Regions from separate parts of the Mesorhizobium sp. M0029 genome, predicted to be linked through region 1. Evidence: predicted binding sites of a transcription regulator. Region 1 holds the regulator's gene; the other holds the start of a gene.
What was found. The regulator HrcA, encoded in region 1, represses chaperone genes, less so after heat shock. The targets are predictions, from matches to a motif close to GTTAGCACTCNCNNNNNGNGAGTGCTAAC.
Positions count from the first base shown of each region.

Region 2: groES (co-chaperone GroES) is a predicted target of HrcA. The motif match lies at 2,042-2,070, and genes of this name have one in related genera.

Region 1 is NZ_JAMYVF010000005.1:309,804-313,200, reverse strand. Features, by position in the region: gene rdgB (RdgB/HAM1 family non-canonical purine NTP pyrophosphatase) at 1-501, opposite strand, end outside; gene NKJ76_RS11995 (VOC family protein) at 501-911, opposite strand; gene rph (ribonuclease PH) at 1,102-1,818, opposite strand; gene hrcA (heat-inducible transcriptional repressor HrcA) at 1,974-3,059, shown strand; gene NKJ76_RS11980 (hypothetical protein) at 3,096-3,296, shown strand.
Region 2 is NZ_JAMYVF010000006.1:154,016-157,412, reverse strand. Features, by position in the region: gene NKJ76_RS13040 (TetR/AcrR family transcriptional regulator) at 1-201, shown strand, start outside; gene NKJ76_RS13035 (hypothetical protein) at 198-1,067, opposite strand; gene NKJ76_RS13030 (class I SAM-dependent methyltransferase) at 1,150-1,947, shown strand; gene groES (co-chaperone GroES) at 2,132-2,428, shown strand; gene groL (chaperonin GroEL) at 2,492-3,397, shown strand, end outside.

The sequences.
Region 1 (3,397 bases):
CGGGTCGTAGCCGAAGCCGAGTTCGCCGCGCGGCGGCCACACCAGCGTTCCCTCAGCCTCGCCGCGATAATATTCAGCCTCGCCATTGGGGAAGGCCAGGCAGATGACGGCGACGAACCGCCCCTTGCGCTGCGCTGGCTCGGCGGCGCCGACCTCCTGCAAGGCCACTTCGGTGCGCTGCATGGCCATGCCGAAGTCGCGGCTGCCATCGGGAGCTTCGGCCCAATTGGCGGTGTAGACGCCGGGAGCGCCGTCGAGCGCGTCGACGCACAGGCCCGAATCGTCCGACAGCGCCGGCAGGCCGGTCGCCTTAGCCGCGGCGAAGGCCTTGATGTAGGCGTTTTCCTCGAAGGTGGTGCCGGTCTCCTCCGGTTCCGGCAGGCCGTAGTCCTTGGCCGACTTCGCCTCGAAGCCGAACGGACCCATCAAGTCGGCGAATTCGCGCAGCTTGCCTTCATTGTGGCTGGCAACGACGATCTTCTTTCCATCGAGAGAATGCATCAAAGGCCCCAGATCCTTGGCTCGGCGAATTCGATCGAATTGCCCGAGGGGTCGCGTATGTAGATCGAGCGCCCGCCCTGCGGCCATTCGAATTCGCTTTCGATGGCGATGTTTTTCGCCTCAAGTTGCGCCTTCCACTGTGCGAGTTCATCCGCACTTGCGGCAAAGCAGAGATGGCCCTCGCCGACCGTGCCATGTGGCGGCACTTTCAGCCGCGCATCGGGCGCCGGCGGGATTTTGGTGGCTTCGGCGTTGAAGACCAGCAGCACGCCCGGGCCGCAGCGGAAGAAGAGATGGCGGCCGTCGACCTTGCCGAGGAGAGGGAGGCCGAGGACGTTGGAGTAGAAGGCTTCGGCAGCGGCGAGATCCGTGACGTAAAGCGCTGACTCAAGAATAGCGGAGGGTTGCATCAGGCACCCCCCTCTGCCCTGCCGGGCATCTCCCCCGCAAGGGGGGAGATTGGCAGTTCCGCTGGCGGCGTCTCAACGTTGATGGTTGGCGAAAACGATAGCGACCTCTGATCTCCCCCCTTGCGGGGGAGATGGCCGGCAGGCCAGAGGGGGGTGTGAAGGATCGCCGACGTCATCACGTTAAATTCAATCAGGCCACAGCCATCTGCTGCAAGCTCACCAGCCGCTGAATGCCCTTCTTTGCCAGGCCCATCAGCTCCGCGAACTGCCCTTCCGAGAACGGCTCGCCCTCGGCGGTGCCCTGGATCTCGACGATGCCGCCCTTGCCGGTCATGACGAAATTGGCGTCGGTGCCGGCAGATGAATCCTCGATATAGTCGAGGTCGATGACCGGCTGGCCGTCATGGATGCCGCAGGAAATTGCCGCGACATGGTCCTTCAGTACCTTGGCAACACTGGCCATCTGCCGCGCTTCCATCCAGCGCAGGCAATCGTAGAGCGCCACCCAGCCGCCGGTGATCGAGGCCGTGCGGGTGCCGCCATCGGCCTGGATGACGTCGCAGTCGACGGTGATCTGCTGTTCGCCCAGTGCCTGCAGGTCGACAACGGCGCGCAAGGAGCGGCCGATCAGCCGCTGGATTTCCAGCGTGCGGCCGCCTTGCTTGCCGGCCGAGGCTTCACGGCGCATGCGCTCGCCGGTCGAACGCGGCAGCATGCCGTATTCCGCCGTCACCCAGCCCTTGCCGGAATTGCGCATCCAGCCTGGCACCTTTTCCTCCAGGCTTGCCGTGCACAACACATGCGTGTCGCCGAATTTCACCAGGCACGAGCCTTCGGCGTGTTTGGAGACGCCGCGCTCGAACGAGATGGCGCGCATTTCGTCGGCTTGGCGTTTAGAAGGGCGCATCGAGGCCTCTTTCTGTTCTTTTACGGTTGCGTCGGCGGCTTGTAGACGCATGCAGCCCATGGCGCAAAGGAAAAGGCCGGGCGATCTGGCACAGACGCTGGGTTGCGCGGGGGCGATGGAAGTCTATATCCTTGAGCCGGAGGTTTTTGGCTCGAATGACCAAGGCAGTCACCGAACCCAGTCTGCTGGCGCCCGCGCTGCAATCGCTCGACATGCGTTCGCGCGACATTTTCCGGCGCATCGTCGAATCCTATCTGAAGGACGGTGAGCCTGTGGGATCGCGCAGCCTGTCGCGCATCCTGCCGTCGTCGCTGTCGCCGGCCACCATCCGCAACGTGATGAGCGACCTCGAGCATCTCGGCCTGATCTATGCCCCGCACATCTCGGCCGGGCGCCTGCCGACCCAGACCGGCCTGCGCTTCTTCGTCGATGCCTTCATGGAGCTTGGCGATCTCTCCGACGAGGAACGCCGGGTCATCGAGGCGCAGGTGCGCGCCTCCGGCTCGGGCGCGACGCTGGAACACATGCTGACCGAGGCCAGCCAGATGCTGTCGGGCATGTCGCGCGGCGCCGGCCTAGTGCTCGCCACCAAGAACGAGGTGGCGCTGAAGCACATCGAGTTCATCCAGCTCGAGCCGACCAAGGCGCTGGCGGTGATGGTGTCGCAGAATGGCGATGTCGAGAACCGCGTCGTCGACCTGCCGGCCGGCATCACCGTCTCGCAGCTGCACGAGGCCTCCAACTTCCTCAACGCCCATATCAGGGGCCGCACGCTCGCCGAGGCGCGCATCGAGATCGCCCGCATCAAGGACGAGACCAGGGCAGCGCTGGACACGCTGTCGCAGGATCTGGTCGAGAAAGGCCTGGCGGTGTGGGCCGGCGCCGATAGCGGCCTGCCGGCGCGCCTTATCGTGCGCGGCCGCGCCAATTTGCTCGAAAACGTCACCGCCCAGGCCGATATCGAATTGCTGCGCCACCTGTTCGAGGATCTGGAGACGCAGGACGGGCTGATCCAGCTGCTCGACCTCGCCGAGGACGGCCCCGGCGTGCGGATCTTCATCGGCTCGGAAAACAAGCTGTTCTCGCTCTCCGGCTCGTCGCTGGTCGTGGCGCCTTACCGCGACAAGGACGCCCGCGTCGTCGGCGCGCTCGGCGTCATCGGCCCGACCAGGCTGAATTATGCCCGCATCGTGCCTATGGTCGACTACACTGCGCAATTGATTACCCGGATGTTAAGATAATTCGAAAGCCGGGATCACCGTAAAGGAGGGCGCAGAATGGCGCTTGAATCGTTCAAGGCCCAGATCAGCATGCTGCTCGAAGAAATGGTCAACCAGCCGGAGGACGAGCACGAAATCCAGGAGCAGCTGCGCGAAAAACTGCGCGAAATGCGCGCCATGGGCTTGCCGCTGCCGGAAGATCTCGTCGCATTGGAAAAGCGTCTCGACGACGATCTCGACGTCGAACAGGAAAGTTGAGCGGTTCTCTCGTCGAATCTGCGCGCGCGCACGCTTCTCTTTTGCGGCGGCCGCACAATATCTCCCTTGTGCATGACGCGCCGACCGGCGCGAGTTCGAGG
Region 2 (3,397 bases), on a different contig from region 1:
CAGGCGACGATGTTCTGCGACCATGTCGGCCCCTTTCTCGCGCCAGAGCGACGCAATGAGTTCGGCCGTATGGTTTTCCTGATCTTCCAACTGGCCGGCGGCGTCGTGCGCATGGCGCTGACCCAGGACCAAAAGGAAAGCCGCCACACCATCGAGGACTACCGGTCGATCATCCATACGCAGTTGGGGCTGTTCCTCTAGCGGCCGATTCGACCCCGTCCGGTCCGGTGGATGAGGTTTTCGAAGCCGTCGGCCAGGTTGGCGGTGCCGGCGGCAACGATCTTCGACAGGTTTCTGGCGCGACCCGGGGTCTTGTTGGCATCGAGCAGCACGGCCCTGCCCTCATGCACGACAAAGTCGAATTTGCCATAGTCGAAGCCCAGCTTCCGACGCAAGGCGCGCAATTCGTCGGGAACCGCAACCGGCTCCCGGCGGATGGTGTCGTCGCCCTTGACCAGGCGCTGCGGCGAGACATAGCGGGTGCAGCGCTCCCGATCGCCGCAGAATATCCAGAACCGCGCCGCAAACCCGTCGGGCTCGATTTCGGGAATGAATTTTTCCACGATCAGGTCGGCACGCCTGAAAATCTCCGGCGCCACATCGGCCAGCGAGGCATGCACCTGATAACGGTCGAAGGTCTGCGCGCCCGGGAAAGGCACTGCCTTGCCGGCGCGAACGGATTTTCGGTTGAGCTGCTCCTCGGGCGTCCCCCAATGATTGAGGTTGCTCTTGACGATGACCTGGCCGCTCCAGTTGGCACCCTCCTCGAGGATCGCACCGCTGATGCGGCGCTTGGAAATGTCGGTTGCACCAAGATTGAGACAAATCGGAAATCCGCGCGCGTAGTCGACATAGTCCGATGGCGTCACTGTCGCGTCGACATGCAGGACGGCAATATCGGCGTTATGACTTGCCGAGGGTCCACGCATGATCTGCACGGAGTGACCGCGCCGTTTCAGCTCCGCCAGGACGTCGAACAGCATGTAGGGGCTGTCCTGGCGCAGCAGGAGGCCCCGCCGGCTCTGGAAGCGGTCAAATTCATGCGTTATGACGGCAATGCGGGCCATGGCCTATCCTGCATGAGGTAACTCGCAAGGCAACCAACAGCCTGGAAGGAAATATGTCCAGCCTTTCCCCAAACCGTTCCGCATGACTGAGCATTGGGACGCAATTCGCCGTCATTGGCGGCTTCTCGGGTCGCCGCTGTGTCCGCCCCCGGAAGCTGTCGCCGCCTATGAGCGCGAACTTAGCCTGCAATCGGTCGATGTGGTGCTGCTCGGGGTCACGCCGGAGCTTGCCGGCCTCGGAAGGACCATGCTCGCGATCGACGAGTCCACTGCCATGATATCGGGCATCTGGCCGGGCGATACCGCCTCACGCAAGGCGGTGATCGGCAACTGGCTGGAGTTGCCGCTGGGCGACGAAAGCGCCGGGGCGGTGATCGGCGACGGCTGTCTGTCGGCGCTGGACTCCTCGGTTGCACGGCAGGCGCTGCTTGCCGAGATCGCGCGTGTGCTGAAGTCCGATGGGCGGGCTGCATTGCGCGCCTATGCAAGCCCTCAGGTGCCGGACGATCTGCAGGAGGTCCGGGCGCTGACGCTGTCCGGTGGTGTCGCGACCTTCCACGAACTCAAATGGCGCATTGCCATGGCTTGTGCCGGCGGCGATCCCGACCGCGCCATTCCGGTGCGGGCGATCCTCGACGCCTTCGATGCGCTGTTTGCCGACCGGGAGGCCCTTGCCGCGACGACCGGATGGGAGATGCCGGTCATCGGCACCATCGATGTCTATGCGAATTCGCAGACTGTCTACAGTTTCGCCCCGGCGGCGACGCTGGTCGAAGAGGCGAGCCGGTTTTTTGACAGTGTCCGCCTCGCGCCGACAGGGACCTATGGGCTGGCTGAACGCTGTCCGCTTCTGGTGCTTAAATCGCCGCGGCGCCGGTAGGGTCTGCCGTCGGATCGCGGCACGGCTCCAATTGGCACAATTGTGCTCACCGTTCGCCTTGACTCTCGAAAGCCACGCGCTTATTTCAGCGCACGTTAGCACTCTCCCCAGGTGAGTGCTAACGCACATCCGGCACCGCCGGATCGAGGAACAGCTCTCACCGTTCTCATTCGAGGAAGAAAAAATGGCAAAGTCGAAGTTCCGCCCGCTTCATGACCGCGTGGTCGTACGCCGGGTCGAATCCGAATCCAAGACCGCCGGCGGGATCATCATCCCGGATACGGCAAAGGAAAAGCCGCAGGAAGGCGAGATCATCGCCGTCGGCTCCGGCGCTCGCGACGAAGCCGGCAAGCTGGTCCCGCTGGACGTCAAGGCCGGCGACCGCATCCTGTTCGGCAAGTGGTCGGGCACCGAAGTCAAGCTCAATGGCGAAGACCTTCTGATCATGAAGGAATCCGACATTATGGGCATCATCGGCTGATCATCGGCCTCACCGTCAACTAAATTCGGGCTTGATCGCAAGCCCCCTGCCAGGAGCTAAAAAATGGCTGCTAAAGACGTAAAATTCTCCCGCGACGCCCGCGAGCGCATGCTGCGCGGCGTCAACATCCTCGCCGACGCAGTGAAGGTCACGCTCGGCCCCAAAGGCCGCAACGTCGTCATCGACAAGTCGTTCGGCGCACCGCGCATCACCAAGGACGGCGTCACCGTCGCCAAGGAAATCGAGCTTGAAGACAAGTTCGAAAACATGGGCGCGCAGATGGTCCGCGAAGTTGCTTCGAAGACCAACGACATCGCCGGCGACGGCACCACGACCGCGACCGTTCTGGCGCAGTCGATCGTCCAGGAAGGCCACAAGGCCGTTGCCGCCGGCATGAACCCGATGGATCTGAAGCGCGGCATCGATCTGGCCGTCACCGAAGTCGTTGCGGCTCTCGGCAAGGCTGCCAAGAAGATCAAGACCTCCGAGGAAGTTGCCCAGGTCGGCACGATCTCGGCCAATGGCGACGAGTCGGTCGGCGCCATGATCGCCGAAGCGATGCAGAAGGTCGGCAATGAAGGCGTCATCACGGTTGAGGAAGCCAAGACCGCCGAGACCGAGCTGGAAGTCGTCGAAGGCATGCAGTTCGACCGCGGCTATCTCTCGCCCTACTTCGTCACCAACGCCGACAAGATGGTTGCCGAGCTCGAGGACGTCTACATCCTCCTGCACGAGAAGAAGCTGTCCAACCTCCAGGCCATGCTGCCGGTTCTCGAAGCCGTCGTGCAGACCTCCAAGCCGCTTCTTATCATCTCGGAAGACGTCGAAGGCGAGGCTCTGGCCACGCTGGTCGTCAACAAGCTGCGCGGCGGCCTGAAGATCGCCGCCGTCAAGGCGCCGGGCTTCGGTGATCGCCGCAAGGCCATGCTGGAAGACATCGCCATCCTGACCGGTGGCCAGGTCATCTCG